DNA from 4 places in the Hungatella sp. genome. Region 3 is predicted to be linked to each of the others. Evidence: a T-box and tRNA genes for the amino acid it is inferred to sense, from the RefSeq annotation. Region 3 holds a T-box; the other regions hold tRNA genes.
The links. The T-box of region 3 lies ahead of leuS (leucine--tRNA ligase). A T-box ahead of a tRNA ligase gene usually reads a tRNA of that ligase, here a tRNA-Leu.
Positions count from the first base shown of each region.

Region 1: it encodes a tRNA-Leu, which carries the amino acid that the T-box ahead of leuS (leucine--tRNA ligase) is inferred to sense. The anticodon was not compared.
Region 2: it encodes a tRNA-Leu, which carries the amino acid that the T-box ahead of leuS (leucine--tRNA ligase) is inferred to sense. The anticodon was not compared.
Region 4: it encodes a tRNA-Leu, which carries the amino acid that the T-box ahead of leuS (leucine--tRNA ligase) is inferred to sense. The anticodon was not compared.

Region 1 is NZ_JBKVCZ010000026.1:56,046-60,479, forward strand. Features, by position in the region: gene polA (DNA polymerase I) at 1-2,333, opposite strand, end outside; gene ACLTD4_RS10780 (anti-sigma factor family protein) at 2,345-2,692, opposite strand; tRNA gene ACLTD4_RS10785 (tRNA-Leu) at 2,825-2,907, shown strand; gene ACLTD4_RS10790 (hypothetical protein) at 3,046-3,282, opposite strand; gene ACLTD4_RS10795 (helix-turn-helix domain-containing protein) at 3,440-3,724, shown strand; gene ACLTD4_RS10800 (hypothetical protein) at 3,881-4,027, opposite strand; gene ACLTD4_RS10805 (hypothetical protein) at 4,034-4,195, opposite strand; gene ACLTD4_RS10810 (hypothetical protein) at 4,219-4,434, opposite strand, start outside.
Region 2 is NZ_JBKVCZ010000154.1:7,420-11,853, reverse strand. Features, by position in the region: partial or broken gene ACLTD4_RS28990 (response regulator) at 1-208, opposite strand, end outside; gene ACLTD4_RS28985 (histidine kinase) at 347-1,840, opposite strand; tRNA gene ACLTD4_RS28980 (tRNA-Leu) at 1,927-2,010, opposite strand; gene ACLTD4_RS28975 (ABC transporter substrate-binding protein) at 2,069-3,571, opposite strand; gene ACLTD4_RS28970 (sensor domain-containing diguanylate cyclase) at 3,603-4,434, opposite strand, start outside.
Region 3 is NZ_JBKVCZ010000114.1:9,556-13,989, forward strand. Features, by position in the region: gene ACLTD4_RS25585 (elongation factor G) at 1-872, shown strand, start outside; gene ACLTD4_RS25590 (CPBP family intramembrane glutamic endopeptidase) at 1,040-1,945, shown strand; T-box leader at 2,022-2,270, shown strand; partial or broken gene leuS (leucine--tRNA ligase) at 2,498-4,434, shown strand, end outside.
Region 4 is NZ_JBKVCZ010000050.1:35,681-40,114, reverse strand. Features, by position in the region: gene ACLTD4_RS16425 (ISNCY family transposase) at 160-1,545, opposite strand; tRNA gene ACLTD4_RS16420 (tRNA-Leu) at 1,737-1,816, shown strand; gene ACLTD4_RS16415 (hypothetical protein) at 2,003-2,209, shown strand; gene ACLTD4_RS16410 (helix-turn-helix domain-containing protein) at 2,288-3,163, opposite strand; gene ACLTD4_RS16405 (alpha-glucosidase/alpha-galactosidase) at 3,329-4,434, shown strand, end outside.

The DNA.
Region 1 (4,434 bases), on a different contig from region 3:
GGCACCGGACGTCTTCTGCCAAACATGCTGACTGCATAGCCGGTCTCTTTGGCGTCCGCTACAAGCCTGTCCAGGAATTCCTTAACGCCCGGATACGTCTCAAAATACTTATTGATATACTCCGTCGCCTCTTTCCTGGATATGCTTAAGCCCTCGCTCAGTCCGAAGGAACTGATACCATACACGATTCCGAAGTTTACCGCCTTGGCATTTCTTCTCTGCAGCGGCGTCACCTCGTCCAGAGGCGTATGGAAGACCTCGGAAGCCGTGATGGCATGAATGTCATCCGCATGGCGGTAGGCTCCAATCAGCCTCTCATCTCCGGACATATGCGCCAGGACACGAAGCTCGATCTGGGAATAGTCAGCGTCGATGAAGACGCAGCCCTCCTCCGGAACAAATATCTTCCGAATTTCACGTCCCAGCTCCATACGAACCGGGATGTTCTGAAGATTCGGCTCCGTACTGCTGATTCTTCCCGTAGCCGTGATGGTCTGGTTAAAAGTCCCGTGAATTCTCTCATCCGGCCCGATATAGACGGCCAGACCTTCCGCATAGGTGGAATTCAGCTTGGTAAGCTGACGGTAGTCGAGAATCATCTGTACCACCGGATAATCGGGAGCCAGTTTGTCCAGCACATCGGCAGCCGTAGAATAACCGGATTTCGTCTTTTTCCCATTGGGCAGCTTCATATGGTCAAACAGAACCTCTCCCAACTGCTTGGGAGAATTGATATTAAAGGTTTCCCCTGTTTCTTCATAAATCTTCTGCTCCAGCGCGACAATCTGCACCTTTAAGCGGTCTCCGTACTCCTTCAGCCGCTCTCTCTCCGCCTTGATTCCCACCTGCTCCATGTGGAAAAGGCTGTAGATCAGCGGCATCTCAATATCGATAAAGAGGCTGTACATTTCGGCCTTTTTAAGCTCCTCGGTCAGACGGTCCGCACTCATAAAGGCGATATAGCCCATGTAGCAGATACACGTAAACGCCTTCTTCTCATCGGTCTCAAGTGCCTTTTTAATCGTCTGTTTTCCTAATAAGTCGACTCTGGACGGCACGGTCATGCCCAGATAATCACGGGCAAGATCATCGTAATCATACGTATCCTTAAGCGGATTTAAGAGGTAACCGGCCACACCAGCGTCAAACAGCGGGCTGTCTGATTCGGCTTTCAAAAATGGAAGCAGCGGCTTTAGCTTAAGCACAGATACCCGTTCGCATGTTCTGCACAAATCCCTGGCCTTTTCCACCAGATATTCCGCCCGCATAAAGCCCTGGGGGACGAAACAGTAGGTGGCTTCCTCTCCTGTGCAGAGCGCCATGGCTGTCAGCTCATGGTCCTCGATCACCAGCTCCAGGCCAATCTTCGCCCCGGCTTTGCAGGCGGCAAAGATGGCTTCCGCTTCTCCAAAATCGGTGACCATCTGAAAATGCGCCTCCGCCGACGGACTCTCTACCGGCGTATCCGAAAAACGGGAAAGGAGTGATTTAAACTCCAGACGCTTCATATACTGGTAAGCGGCCGGTGTATATAAGTTGTCCGCTTTGGCATCGTCATAGGAAAATTCTATTCCGCAGTTTATATTGATCGTTGCCAGCTCCTTGCTCAGCTGTGCAAGACTGTAATTCTCTTCCAATGACTTCTTCGCTCTTGGCGGTTTGATCTCCTCTATATGGGCGTAAGCGTTCTCAATACTTCCGTATGCCTCTATAATGGCAGCGGCCGTCTTCTCTCCGATGGACGGTACTCCTGGAATGTTGTCGGAGGAGTCTCCCATCAGGGCCTTCATATCGATAAATTCCGTTGGAGTCACATGGTACTCATTCTTCACATCCTCCGGATAGTAGTCTTTAATCTCCGTACCGCCCCTGCTGGTCTTTGGAATCCGGATCTTGATATGCTCGTCGGCCAGCTGGAGCAGATCGCGGTCACCTGATACCACGACCACCTCCACACCCTTCGCCTGGCTTTCTTTCGCCACAGTTCCCAGAATATCATCGGCCTCGTAGCCTGCCATCGTAAGGATGGGCACCTCCATGGCGCCGAGGACTTCTTTCATCAAATCCACCTGCTCGTGAAGCTCCTCCGGCATGGGTTTTCGCGTTCCCTTATACGGTTCAAACATCTTATGGCGGAATGTGGGTTCCTTTCGGTCAAAGGCCACCGCCACATGGTCTGCCTGCTCTTCTTCAAGAATCTTAAACATAATGTTTAAAAATCCATATACGGCGTTGGTATGGAGTCCCTCTGAATTTGTCAGCTCAGGAATTCCGTAGAATGCTCTGCTCATGATGCTGTGTCCGTCTATTAATACTAATTTCTCTTTGTCCATGTTCTCTCCTGTCAGATGAGTCCTGACTGCAGCCAGATGCGGCACTGCAGAAGGACCGTAATAATTAATGCCATAACGCTGAGTGTGGATACCGCATAGCGCACGATCTTAACGAGCCGAACGGCTTCCAGTCTTTCCCTGGACTGTTCGATCGCTGTCTCAAGCGCTCCCTTGATGTTATAATTGCCCGTCTCGGAGTCCAACTGCCGGATTCCCACGTCAACAGTAAAATATATCTCCAGCTCTTCCCTGCATTCCGGGCAATGTTCAATATGCTCCAGAAATTCAAAGAGTTCTTCATCAGTCAGTTCGTTCTTAATATAAGGCATTACAAGGCTTTCCGCTTCTTTACATGTCACCTCCGGACACCTCCTTCCACAAATCTCTATCTATCATACAATATATTTCCACCATTTTCAATTTAATAATCATAAAAAACACTTGCCAAATGGAAAATCCTGTGATAAAATAATCAACGCTGTGATTGTTACGCCGGCTTGTCGGAATGGCAGACGAGGTGGACTCAAAATCCATTGGTGGCAACACCGTGCGGGTTCAAGTCCCGCAGCCGGCACTACACCCTTGGCAGGGAATTGGACTAAAAATAACGTATCTGCGTTATTTTAGTCCTTTTTTCTATTTAAAAAAGGGACCCGCCGAATGCAGCAGATTCCCTTTTACTATAAACGCGATACGGTTCTACGATACCTTTCTATAATTCTTTCCGGACGCTCAACCCCAGCGGCTTGGCCACACGGTCCTTTATACTCTCCACTTTCCCCAGCATCAGCCATTGCTTTGTGCATTCTGCGCTTGCTCTTTCGCCGTCATCCGGCCACATGGAACGCCACTTTGCAAAACATTTATTCTCCAGCTTGCTGAAAACCATATAGATCATCTGTAATTCTTCTTCGGTAAATTCTAAATTATAAATTTGCTTTTTTATCACTGTATGTACTCCCCCTCCATTGTCAATTATCTTGTCACGACCGGCTCCTGGTATAAAAAGTATACAGCTTTTCTTATATTCGGTCAACTATATGAATATTTAATCCACCATATAAACATACCATATGTAGTAAACTACTGAAAAAAGGAGAATTGATATGGTTGACTTTGGAAACACCTTAAAAACATTACGATTGCATGAAGAAATGACACAAGCCCAATTATCCCAGAAATTAGGACTGACAAAATCCGTAATCAGCGCCTACGAAACCGGCCTGCGCCTGCCGTCTTACGATGTTTTAATTCACATTGCACAGATTTTTAAAGTATCCACGGATTACCTCTTAGGCGTAGAGCAGAAGGACAGTCTGGATCTGTCCGGGCTGACGCAGAATGAAAAGTCCGCACTGTTGGCACTGATCAAGGCTATGAAAAGCAGATAAGACTCCAAATGATACGCAGGCTGTACTATGGGCTGCTGTTAATAACCAGGCTGCATGTCCTGCAGAGAAACGCTGCAGCCTGTCTGACTGCCGTAATTTCACGGCGAAAGCTTCAAAGCGTCATTCACAATCAGTCTCACTCTAATTTTCTCCTCCTCAGTTTGATTTGTCGAAAAAGCCGGTAATTGAAAACAGAAGCCCGGTCACTCCCACGATAAGAATCAGCCAGTCCATTCCGGACGAACAGAGCGCCAGCACAATTGCAAATAATAGTATTGCGATGCCTAATGTGATTTTTTTCATAGTTTTCTACTCATACACCTCCTCATCCTCAAGCCTCCCCTGTTCATCATAATAGCGCCACGTTCCCATTTCCTCCCCCTTTGAATAATGGCCTTCCGCGGCAAGTACTCCATTCTCGTGGTAATCCTTCCACTCCTTCCTGTTATTCTTCTCTGCTTCGTGTTCCACTTAATCTCCCTCCGTACTTTCTCTCAGACGTTTTCACTTTCTTCGTCCTTTTCTTTTTTTAACTCTCTCAATACTTCATCCAGTTTCTTCATAATCATGCAGGTGCAGACAATAACAATGGCCGCAAGAGCCGCAATTCCACTGTAAACCGGATCGACATAAGACTTTATAAATGCATCGCCTCCCGGCAGAAGCACAGAGCTTATTCCTGCCAAAATAATAAAATTAAAATAATAAAA
Region 2 (4,434 bases), on a different contig from region 3:
TCCACTCCGCCGCCTCCACGCCGTTCATCCCCGGCATTCCAATATCCATGATCACAATGGGTGTGTCGTTCTTATCCACCGCCAGGATCGCCTGCATGCCGTTTTCCGCATGAAAGACCTCACAGCTCTCTCCAAAATACTTTTTGAGTTTCCTGCTGAAGGACAGCCTTTCTATTTCTTCATCATCTGCTATCAAAACCCGGTACATGGCTCTTTCCCCGCTTTCCCATTTGTTTTCTGACCTCTATTTCGGTATCTCTGTACTCTGTTTCTCTGTATCTCTGTATCTCGGTATCTCTGCATCACTGTTTATCTGTTTATCTGTCCCCACGCATACCATAATTCCCTACATCTCAGCTACCGTAAACGCCATACGCACGACAGTTCCCCGCCCTTCTCTGCTGTCGATCAGCAGTTCTCCGTCGGGATACATGGTCTTAATCCGCCGGCTGATATTGCTGACTCCGATTCCCAGCTTCTGGCTCTCACCGTTCCTCAGCTCTTCCCGGATTTCTGCAAGCCGCTCCGGCGCAATCCCGGCTCCGGTGTCGGATACGGAAATAAAGATTCGTTTTCCCCTTATCCAGGACCGGATATGGAGCCGTCCGCCTTCCGGCTTTACCGCAAGGCCGTGGACAATGGCATTCTCAATCAGCGGCTGTAAGGCAAATACCGGAATCATGACCTCCATGGTATCCTGGCTGCAGTCTGAGGTATATCGGATCCTGCTGCCAAACCGCATCTTCTGAAGGTAAATGTAATCCTCCACCACCTTCTTTTCCCGCTCAAAGGGCATCACGGACGCCGTCGATTTTAAATTGTAGCGGAACAGCCTGCTCATGGCCTGTATCATCTTCTCTGTCGTCTCCGCCTCCTCCATCTCCGCAGCTCCGGCAATGGTGTTTAACGTATTGAACAGAAAATGGGGATTGATCTGGTTCTTTAGCATCTGAAGCCGGACCGCCTCCAGCTGCGTCTCGACCTCGTGCTTCTCTTTCAGCGTCTCAATATATCCCTGTGTGGAACATTTCATCCGGCAGAACGCCCGGACGAGATCCGCAATCTCATCTTCACATTCCGTTGAAACGGGAGGACCGCTGTAATCATTTTCCGCGATCCGCCTGGAATCCTCCGCCAGCGCCTGCACCGGCCTGACAATGTGTCTGCCAACCGACCGATTCAGCCATAGGACGGCGGCCAGCGCAAGCGATCCCCAGAGAATCGTCAGCGCCGGAATCAGGAGAAACAGCGGAATCTGCTTTTCATATCTCCGGATTCCCGCGGCCACATTCATCTCCTGAAGGCTTCCGGCGTAGCTCTTGATGTAGTTCTGTATCTGATAGATCTCATACAGCTTCTGAACGTACTCAGGGTCATCCTCAGACATCGAAAGCAGCTCGGCCTTCCTCTTTTCATACGTATCGTAGCTGTTCTTCACGGACCACGTCTTTGCGAAACGTTCCCGACCGATCTCGCCGTAATCGTATGGCAGAGCCTCCAGGGCCTTTCTTGCCGCACTGCACGCCTCGTCGTAAGCGGCTCTGTTATCCTCTGAACGGTCCCGGATCATGGTCTTAAACGTCCGGCTCTCCGTCTCCATCGCCGCCTGAAAGGAAGCGCTGCGGGAATTGTCCTCCAGGATCTTTCGAAACCCGTTCATACCGAAGCCTGCGGTCACAAGGTTCATCAGGATTGAGAATGACACCGCAAATGCGGCGAGCACCGTAATTGCGCCCACCTTTTTGCGCAGGGGAAGTGAGAGCCACATCCTGCGTATCTTATCACCAAATGATCCTTTTCCCTTTACCCTGTCCATCAAACTGTCCTTTCCCTGCTGCATACCGCTGTACCGGTAAATCGAAAAAAGGATTTCATAAAAGGCTTTCACCTTTCACAAAATCCTCACCTGAGCCTTCGCTCTTATCATGCGGGAGATGGGACTTGAACCCACACGAGCATTCACCCACAAGATCCTTAGTCTTGCCTGTCTGCCAATTCCAGCACTCCCGCACAGCTACATTATAATACCAATAAATGGACAAAATGTCAATATGTTTTGCAATTTTTATTATTGATTCTTCCGATAAAGGTTTTCATAGCCAAAAATACCCTGTGGATTTACACAGACGCCTGCAACGTCAGCGCGCGCCGCAACCAAAACTGCCGGCTGGTAAAGCGGGACTGCATAGTAGCTGCCTGCAATGATCTGATTTGCTTCCTGATAGATCGCCTCCCGTGCTTCTGTATTGGTCTCCATACGCCCCTGCTCCAGCAGCTCTTCCACTCTGGGATTGGTGAATCCGCTCTGGTTCACGGTAGGATGGCCTGCTTTGGAAAAAAGCTGTGTCAGCGTACTGTCCGGATCGGGGTTGCTCGTCCAACTCATGATACTGCCCATCTGAGTCCCCTTGCCCACAATATCAAGGTATTCCTGCAGCTCTAAAAATTCGTAATTCAAGTTGATGTTCACCTCGGCAAAGTCCATCTTCAGATACTCCATCAGCTTTTTTCTCTGAGAATCAAAGGTAAGTACGGTAAAATCAAATCCATCTGGATATCCCGCCTGTGCCAGCAATTCTCTGGCTTTTTCCGGGTTATAGGAGTATTCCTTGAAGTCAGCAAATCCCAGTATCGGTGCAGGAATGATACTGCTCTGCGCTTTGCCAAAGCCGGAAAGCACGTTATCGATAATACTCTGTTTGTCAATCGCACAGGCAATGGCCTGGCGGACACGGATATCGTTTATGGGCGCCACCCTGGGATTCAGAATCAGCAGTTCTGTCTTTGTAGAGTCTGTCTGATAAAGATTCACAGACTCATTTAAATCCAGATAATCGCCGTCATTGGCCGCTACCCTGTATAGGATATCCAGCTTTCCATTGAGAAGCATGGCCGTACTGTTTGGTTCGGATGGTTCCACCACAAAGCTTAAATATCTGCTTTTGGCTGCACCTCCAAAATAATCGTCAAACCGCTCCAGCCGGATCTCTTTCCTCTCTGTGCGCTCTATCACCTTGAAAGGTCCGGAGCCTACAGGCTTATTCACGTCGTAGTCAGGATTTGACATGGCTTTTTCAGACATAACGGAGGTACTGGTACGCACAAAAAGTGTCGGCAGGTTGTTCATCTGGTCTGTAGTGGTTACTTTTACTGTCTTATCATTAAGCGCCTCGATATCTGCAATAACCAGCAGAGACTGCTCCGCTTTCTCGATGTTCATGGCGCGGTGTATGCTGAATACTACGTCTGAGGCAGCAAGCGGCGTTCCATCATGAAATTTCACATCGTCTCGAAGCTTAAAGATCCACTCCAGTTCTGAGACCTGTTCCGCATTTTCAGCCAGACAGGGGGACAGGTTGAGCTTTTCATCAAAGGTATATAGGGTGGAGAATACGCAGCGCCCTACAGTCTCGGATAAAATATCTTTGGTACCGGCCACATCTAAAGATACAATGTCATCGGTAATTCCCACCTTGATGGGAACCATATCCTCTTTTTGTGTGCCGCATCCTCCCAACAGGAAAACCACCGGCATCAAAAAATACAGTAATCTGCTGATTCGTTTTTTCATAGACTTCTTATCCTCTCACTTTTCTATTATATTACATGATGCAGTACTGGGAGCGGCCCTTTTCTTTCGCACGGTACATGGCTTCATCAGCGCGCCTCACGGCATCATCCAGTGTTTCGGGCGGCGTTACCATATAAACTCCGACACTGGCTGTCAGATGGATCTGACCGTCGGGCGGCGCATCCAGCAGAAAAGAGACCGCCTGCACCAACCGCTCCGCCTTTTGCTCTGCCATCTCTCTTCCGATGCACGGTGCAAATACGACGAATTCATCCCCTCCGAAACGGCCAACCACATCGCACTCACGGAACTGCGCGCGAATGGCTTGTGCCGTAGATATTAAGGCCTCATCGCCTGCCGCATGTCCCAGAGTATCATTAACCTGCTTAAATTTGTCAAGATCGATAAAAAACACAGCATCCTGCCGTCCCTCTCTTGACAGCTTGCAGTGCAGCGGAAATGCCGTCTTATTGTAAAGCCCGCAGAGCGGGTCTGTCTGCGAGGATTGAATCAGCCGTAATTCCTCCAGCTTCTTATCCGTAATATCCTCAAAGTGAAGCGCTGCCCTCCAGACGGCACTTCCCTGAATGACAGGAACCGCTACTACCCGGTACCATTTTCTTATTTCATTTTCTTTTATGCTGAAGCAGGTTTCCGTCTCCATTGGTTCCGTCAGCTTTCCGCATACAATACGATACAGGACAGTATCCGGCGATATATCCTGCCCTTCTTCCGAAAACAGTGCCAGCACCCGTTCTGACGCCGTCCGGCCCTGCATATCATCAATCCGTGCCGACAGTCTCCCGGAAGAGCATTCTACAGTGTCCGCCTGAAAATCAATAACAATGCGAAATTCATAGGTT
Region 3 (4,434 bases):
ACAAACCGAAGACAAAGGGCGATGATGATAAGGTATCCAGCGCATTGTCGAAGCTGACAGAAGAAGACTGGACCTTAAAGGCAGTTACCGATACAGAGAACCATCAGTCCCTGTTATACGGAATCGGTGATCAGCAGCTGGACGTTGTAGTCAGCAAGCTGTTAAACCGCTATAAAGTAGAGATCGAGTTAAGCAAACCGAAATTTGCGTTCCGTGAGACCATCAGAAAGAAAGTTGAGGTTCAGGGAAGGTATAAGAAGCAGTCAGGCGGACATGGACAGTTCGGCGACGTTAAGATGACCTTTGAGCCATCCGGCGATTTAGAGACACCTTACGTATTCGAGGAGACTGTATTCGGCGGCGCTGTTCCGAAGAACTACTTCCCGGCTGTTGAAAAGGGTGTTGCAGAGTGTATCTTAAGAGGACCTCTCGCAGCCTATCCGGTTGTCGGACTGAAGGCGACGCTGACAGACGGTTCCTACCATCCGGTAGACTCCTCTGAGATGGCGTTTAAGATGGCGGCCACCCTGGCGTTTAAGAAGGGCTTTATGGAAGCGAATCCGGTTCTGTTAGAGCCGATTGCCTCCTTAAAGGTTACTGTTCCGGATAAGTTCACCGGTGATGTTATGGGTGACTTAAACCGCAGACGCGGCCGTGTACTGGGGATGAATTCCAACCATAACGGCAAGCAGATCATCGAAGCCGATGTTCCGATGTCTGAGCTGTTTGGATACAATACAGACCTCCGCTCCATGACAGGCGGTATGGGAACGTATGAATATGAGTTTAGCCGCTACGAGCAGGCTCCTGGCGATGTTCAGAAGCGTGAAGTGGAAGAGCGTGCTTCCAAGGTTGACAGAACCGAGGTATAAGAAAGAGAATAAAGATGATGAGAGGCGGAACGGAATGTCGTTCCGCCTCATTTCTATTCCTGGCCTGCGCAGGTTTTCTCCTTTCCCATGAGATTTCTTGTCAACATGAGACAGATGTGATAAACTTGGAAACGTGATGGTAAGAAGAGTCAGGAGGTAGTGACCGGATGGATTACTTAAGAGAAATAAAGAAAACGTGTTCAAGGCTCGGAGTGGGATACGCGGCATTTCTGCTGGTGGGACTTATGGTGCAGGCGGAGGCGGGGCTGATACTCGGAGTTCTTGATAAAATGGGGTGGAAGGGGGACTGGAATACGTGGATCGTGCTCCTGGGCTCGATTCCCATGTATTTGTTCGGAACGCTGGTATGCTGGCTCATTGTGAAAGACATGAGAACGCCGTGCAGGCCGCAGAGGCAGCCGTTCGGCGCGGGGCGGCTGGTGGTTGCTTTTTTTGCCTGCATCAGCATTATGTACATCGGAAATATTATAGGAACCGTCCTCATGAGCATCGTGAATGGAATCCAGGGCAAGCCTCTCTTAAATCCGGTAAATGAGCTGATCGAGAATCTGGATACGTGGGTAATTTTCCTGTTGACGGTGGTGGCGGCTCCCATATTTGAGGAGCTTCTGTACCGGAAGCTGTTGATCGATCGGGTGGCTCATTACGGCGACCGGGTGGCTATCGTTCTGTCGGGAGTCTTATTCGGGCTCAGCCATGGGAATTTTTATCAGTTTTTCTATGCATTTGGGCTGGGGGTCGTATTTGCATACGTCTACATCAACACGGGAAAGCTGCGTTATACCGTAATATTTCATGCGGTGATCAATTTTATGGGATCGATCGTAGCGCTTCATGCAGCAGATAATATCTGGTTTGCCATGGCCTATGGCATCTTCATGATTGCGGCCGTTGTGCTGGGAATCGTATTCCTGATCCTTTACCGCCGTGAGATCCGCTTAAAACCCGCGATGCTGGCGATTCCGAGAGGAAGGCGGTTCGAGACCCTGTTTTTAAATCTGGGCATGATCCTCTTTTTCTTTGTCTCCGTGGGACTGTTTCTGTTTTCCTAAGCAGGAGAGGGAGTTGCAGGAAAATGATAAATAGCGGTTGACACGTTCCGACAAGTGTGATACATTTATAGCCAGCATAAATACTGTGAAGAGGAATAGTAAGCGGTCTGGAACATGCAGAGAGCCGGCGTATGGTGCGAGCCGGTTGGGAAGGATGGCTGAACTCGCCTTGAAGTTGCTCACTGAAGGAAGCGCTGCTTTTGTGTAGGTGCGGCCGGCAACCCAGCCGTTATCGGGGGAAGGATATGAATGCGTATCCGATAAGTGCATACAGCTTCTGTATGAAATAGAGTGGTACCGCGTGGAAGGAATCCGCGTCTCTATCGTTATGGCCTGAGCGGCCTGGACGGTGGAGACGCGTTTTTTATTTCATTGGAAAGTTTGTCCTATGAAATAAAAAAAACCTCCGGGAGGCGGGGCACTCCGCGCAAAGGAAGTATGGCCGCTGAAGCGGCCGCGCTCCGGCGCGAGAGTCCTGCTCGCCGGACTCTTTATTTTGCGGAATTCCAGGGAGCGGATTTTATTTTTTATCAGGAAGGAGAATGGTTTGTTATGGCATCATCATACAATCACAGCGCAATTGAAAAGAAGTGGCGCGAAAACTGGAAAAAGAATCCCGTAAATATCAATGACGGGAAGAAACCGAAGTATTACTGTCTCGATATGTTTCCGTACCCGTCGGGGAGCGGGCTTCATGTGGGACACTGGAGGGGATATGTATCTCCGACGTCTGGAGCAGGTATCAGATTTTAAAGGGACATTACGTCATCCATCCGATGGGCTGGGATGCCTTTGGCCTTCCGGCGGAAAACTATGCGATCAAGATGGGCGTTCATCCGGCCAAATCCACGGCTGAGAATGTAGCCAACATCAAGCGTCAGATCAATGAGATCGCCGCGGTATATGACTGGGATATGGAGGTCAACACGACCGACCCCGGATTCTATAAATGGACGCAGTGGATCTTTGTTCAGATGTTTAAGAAGGGGCTGGCCTATGAGAAGGAATTCCCGATTAACTGGTGCCCCTCCTGTAAGACAGGCCTTGCCAACGAAGAGGTGGTGAACGGCTGCTGTGAACGCTGCCAGACCCCGGTTACGAAGAAAAACTTAAGGCAGTGGATGTTAAAGATAACCGCCTACGCGGACCGTCTGCTGGATGACCTGGATAAGCTGGACTGGCCGGAGAAGGTCAAGAAGATGCAGACAGAGTGGATCGGCAAGTCCTACGGCGCAGAAGTGGATTTCAAAGTGGACGGACGGGAAGAGGCAATTAAAGTCTATACGACCAGGCCGGATACGCTGTACGGAGCGACCTTCATGGTACTGGCCCCGGAGCATGAGCTGGCGGCCGGGCTCGCCGTGCCGGAGACGAAGGAGGCGGTAGAGAAGTATATCTATGAAGCCTCCATGAAGTCGAATGTGGACCGTCTTCAGGATAAAGAAAAAACGGGTGTATTTACGGGCAGCTACGCCGTCAACCCGTTAAATGGTGCAAAGGTGCCGATCTGGCTCTCCGACTATGTGCTGGCCGATTACGGCACGGGAGCCATCATGTGCGTGCCGGCTCACGACGACAGAGACTTTGAGTTTGCAAAGAAATTCGATCTTCCGATTATACAGGTTATTGCGAAAGACGGAGTGGAGATCGAGCATATGACACAGGCCTATACCGAGGCCAGCGGGATCATGATCAATTCCGGCGAGTGGAACGGAATGGAGTCTTCCGTCTTAAAGAAGGAAGCCCCCGTGATGATTGAAGAGCGCGGAATCGGTAAGAAGACGGTCAATTACAAGCTGCGCGACTGGGTATTTTCGAGACAGCGCTACTGGGGCGAACCGATTCCGATTATCCACTGTCCGCACTGCGGCAATGTCCCGGTTCCGGAGGATCAGCTTCCCTTAACTCTGCCGGAGGTGGAAAGCTATCAGCCGACGGGAACGGGAGAATCTCCGCTGGCTGCTATCGACGAGTGGGTGAACACCACCTGTCCGGTCTGCGGCGCTCCGGCCAGGCGTGAGACGAACACCATGCCGCAGTGGGCCGGTTCCTCCTGGTACTTCCTGCGCTATGTGGACAGCCATAACGAGAAGGAGCTTGTTTCCCGCGAAAAGGCGGATAAATATCTTCCTGTCGATATGTATATCGGAGGCGTGGAGCACGCGGTGCTTCATCTGCTCTATTCCAGGTTCTATACGAAATTCCTCTGTGATATCGGCGTCATCGATTTCGACGAACCGTTTACAAAGCTGTTTAACCAGGGCATGATCACCGGCAAGAACGGTATCAAGATGAGCAAATCCAAGGGAAATGTGGTATCTCCGGATGAACTGGTCCGTGATTACGGCTGTGATTCCCTGAGAATGTACGAACTCTTCGTCGGTCCGCCGGAGCTGGACGCGGAATGGGACGACAGAGGAATCGAAGGCGTCAGCCGTTTCTTGAACCGTTTCTGGAATCTCGTCATGGACAGCAAGGATAAGGAGACC
Region 4 (4,434 bases), on a different contig from region 3:
GGCATATATCGTAGTATTCTCACTGCTGGCATTGGAAATCTATCCGATTATCCGCAAAGGTGCTCACAAAGCTTAATTATAAATTCTGTAAAGCAAAAATGAAAATGTCCTGAAAAAAGTGCATTATTAGCACCGGCGCCGCCGGTGCTTTTTTCTGTTTTAATAGCGATTGGCAGAGAGCTCCATTTCGATCCGATGTGGCTGTTTTTGAGCAAACCTTATAAACGTGCTGCGTCTCCATGGATGGCTCATAGGGGGAATATAGCGTTTCTTTGGTTTTTCCCTGGGGATTTCAGGTGCAAATGCCCGGGAGGTTTTCTCGTACTCGGGGACTTCTTCCAGCACCAGCACGGTATTCTCGTTGACAATGCAGAACAGCTGCCCATCAAATGCCTGGATTACCATAACCTTTGTCCCTTTCAGGTAATGTACCTGCCTTCCACTTTTATCTAACATACGATAATGGGTTTTATCCTTTTGAATGCAATGGCCGGCATCCACCACCCGTTCGGTGAGAATGGCAAGGGTCAGGTTGATTTTTTCCTGATCGGGTTGCTTTTCAAAGACAGATTTGATACCATTAAGGGGAAGAGCAAACTCAGCGTTATATTTGGCGATATAGGAACGAAGAAATTCGTTAGCTGCGTTGATCTCTGTAATGCCTGCCAGTCGTAACTCGACTGGCAGTCTTGATTGTAAGGTCTTAAACATACGCTCCACACGCGATTTTGCCTGTGGAATACTGCTGCATTCCAGCTCTACACCGAATTGCTTACAGGAATAAGCAAACTGCGTGTAGGTATCCTCTGCCAGTTCGGTACGGTTCTTCTGCCTGTATTCAAAAACGGTTCTGCGGTCTGTGAAAAAGCCATAAGGAATGCCATACGCAGTGAGTATCTGATGAAACAGGTGGTAGTAGGCATTCAGGGTTTCCTGTGTATCAAAATACGCAGCTGTAATCCGGCCGGTGCAGTCATCTACAGCGATGTGGAGATGTGTGACAGAACCACCGAACCATTCATGAGGAGAAGCATCCATCTGTTCCTGTTCGCCAAAGAAAGCCTTCCGTGGTTTTCGTGTATGTGCATCTTCCACAGCAACGAGATTTTTTTGGATTTCGACGGCTTCTTTGTGGGAAGCCGTCTTTTGTACCGCCTTTAAATGAGCAGAAATACGTTTCTGCTTTGCTTTTGTAACCATAGGGGATAAGATGTAATGTTCTTCCAATATCGATTGAATTGTGGTTGTAGAAACAAGAATGCCTTCCCGCTCCGCAAGCAGCTGCGTAAAATGAGTAAAATTGGCATCAAAGTATTGTTCCTGATAAAGAGAGACGATACGTTTTCTGATATCCTCAGAGAGAGCTGTGGCTGGTTTGCGCCCCCTGTTGCCATGAACAAAGAAAGCTTTTCCCTGTTCTTTATATCCTTTCATCATACGGTTAATCTGCCGTCTGGAAACAGACAGTTTCAGAGCGGCGTTATCCTTATTCCCGCTGGTTTCCACAAGTTTCTTAATAATCTCGTATTTTTCCTGTTCCTTCATCCGAAGTTTAATCTCCTTAATTGTCCTGAACCTCCTGCGTTATAAGCTGTGAGGTTATTATAATACAATTTGAGGACATTTTCATTTGTGGTTACTTAGGACATTATCATATTTGGTTTATATATGCTCACAAAGCTTAATTATAAATTCTTGACATTTCCGCCCTCAGATGGTATCATCCATTGGTGTCAGCGGGTATGGCGGAATTGGCAGACGCGCCAGATTTAGGTTCTGGTGGGAGACCGTGCAGGTTCAAGTCCTGTTACCCGCAGTATTAAAAGATGTTAAAAAGCACCGGGATTCCTTATATTTACTGGGATTCCCGGTGCTTTCTATTTTCCTCTTCTCCTGCCCGCCTTTCCAAACGGCTTTTCCCGGTCCATTCCTCTGTCAGCAAAAGTTCCCTGCATATTTTCTTCCAATGATACAAAAACTACTGCAGACAGGAGGTATGATCATGGCAAAAGCAGGAATGAGAAGGCCCAATCCTTATGATGCGGATAATCACGGAACCGAAAATCATCATAAAATGAATCGTCCTGAGAATAAGCAGGCCCAGGTACCCGAAATTCAGGGCGCTGCTAAAAACGGCAATGCAAAAGCCGGCCCTATCCATGCACCTAACTGGGCCAGAGATGATTATAAGACTGGAGATCATGAATAACTGAGGTTACAGGATCACGGCAGGGAGGCGGGGAAATGAAATCCCCCCCTGCCTGCCTTACTCCAATGAATCTTACTGCTACTCCTCCATATCCCCGCTGCAAATCCTTCTATATTTAAGCGGAGTCTTATCCGTCAATTTCTTAAACACCCGTTCAAAATACGTCACACTCTCAAATCCCAACAGCTCCGAAATCTCCGTCACCGAATACTCACTGCCCGCCAGCAGCTCCTTGGCCTTCCGGATCCGGGTAATATTCCGGTACTCATTGACGGAGAAACCAGTCACCTCCCGAAAAATCCGGCTCAAATACGACTTGCTGATGAAGAACCGTTCCGCCAGGTCCTCCAGCGATTCATCCGTGTCATAATGGTGGAGCAGATAGTCGGCCACCTCATGGACCTTCTGGTGTCTGGCTGTCTGCACTGTGGAAATCTCCCCGCCCTGCTTATAAAATACCCGGTTCCTGCGGCAGCGGTAAATAAGCAGAAGAATCTCCGCCAGCTTCAGCTTTACCATCCCATCGTATTTCCCCTGTTTTTCCCTTAACTCATCCTGAATCTCAAACAGCAGGAGCTTCACCTGCTCCCACACCTTTTCCGGAAGCTCGGTTACGCCATAATTCTCCTCAAACATCCTGGTTAATGGAACCAGCCCCGCCTGCTCCAGCAATGGGCTGAAGCCTTCCTGGCTGATCTGCAGAAGGATCCTGTCGTGATACGATTTCCCAGCCAGACTGGTCTTATGAATCTGCTGACGGTTGACCAGAACCACCATTCCCTTTTTTACATGGTAGGTCTCCCGGTCAATAAAGTAGTACCTCTCTCCCTCCAGCAGAAAATACAGTTCAAAGCTGTCATGAAAATGTTTGGTCTGCATCGTAAATTCGTAGTCGCGGATCACCTCATCAATGGTGAGCCCCGCCATTTTCTCTGAAAATACCGTTTGTTCCATCCTCTGCCTCACGCTTTCTGCATTTTAAAAATCAGTAGCCAAAAGTACGAAAATACCAGAAAAAGCATCGATTCTATAAGCTTTATAATACTATACTGCTGTATAATTAGCAATAGAAAGAAATGAGACACGAAAGCAGGAAATGCATAGAAGGAGGATTTTACCATGAAATACGAAAACAACAAAGTCCGTGATTTGAACATCGCTTATATCGGCGGCGGCTCCAGAGGCTGGGCCTGGACCTTCATGACCGACTTATCCATGGACGATTCCTTAAGCGGAACCATCCGTCTTTACGACATCGATGAGGCTGCGGCCAAAAATAATGAAATCATCGGAAATAAGCTGACTGCCAGAGAGGATACCACTGGAAAATGGGATTACGTTACCTGCAGCACCATCGGAGAAGCGCTGACCGGCTGTGACTTCGTCGTAATCTCCATACTGCCCGGCACTTTTGATGAAATGGCAAGTGACGTTCATCTGCCGGAACGCCTCGGAATCTACCAGTCTGTCGGCGACACCGCAGGCCCTGGCGGAATGATCCGCGCCCTGCGCACCATTCCCATGTTTGTAGAAATCGCGGAGGCCATCAAAGAGTACGCTCCGGAAGCATGGGTCATCAACTACACCAACCCCATGACCTTATGTGTGAAGACTCTGTACCATGTGTTCCCGCAGATCAAGGCATTCGGATGCTGCCATGAAGTATTTGGCACGCAGAAGGTATTAAAGGGCATCTGCGAGGAAACCCTTGGCCTGACCGGGATTGACCGCCGTGACATCAACATCAACGTGCTGGGAATCAACCATTTTACATGGCTCGACAAGGCTTCCTATAAAGGAATCGATCTGTTCCCTGTTTACCGTGATTACATCGACAGCCACTATGAAGAAGGCTATAACGAGCCAGACAAAAACTGGGCCAACAGCACCTTTGACTGCGCCCACCGTGTTAAATTTGATTTATTCCGCCGCTATGGCCTCATCGCCGCCGCAGGCGACCGTCATCTGGCAGAGTTCATGCCAGGCGGTGAGTATTTAAAAGATCCCGAGACCGTATCTTTTTGGAAATTCGGCCTGACCACAGTAGACTGGAGAAAGGCTGATTTGCAGAAGCGCCTCGACCGCAGCCACCGCCTCGTATCCGGTGAGGAAGAGATCAAGCTTGAACCGTCAGGAGAGGAAGGAATCCTGTTAATCAAGTCCTTATGCGGCCTGGAACGCTCCATCAGCAACGTCAACATCCCGAATACCGCCCTTCAGATTGC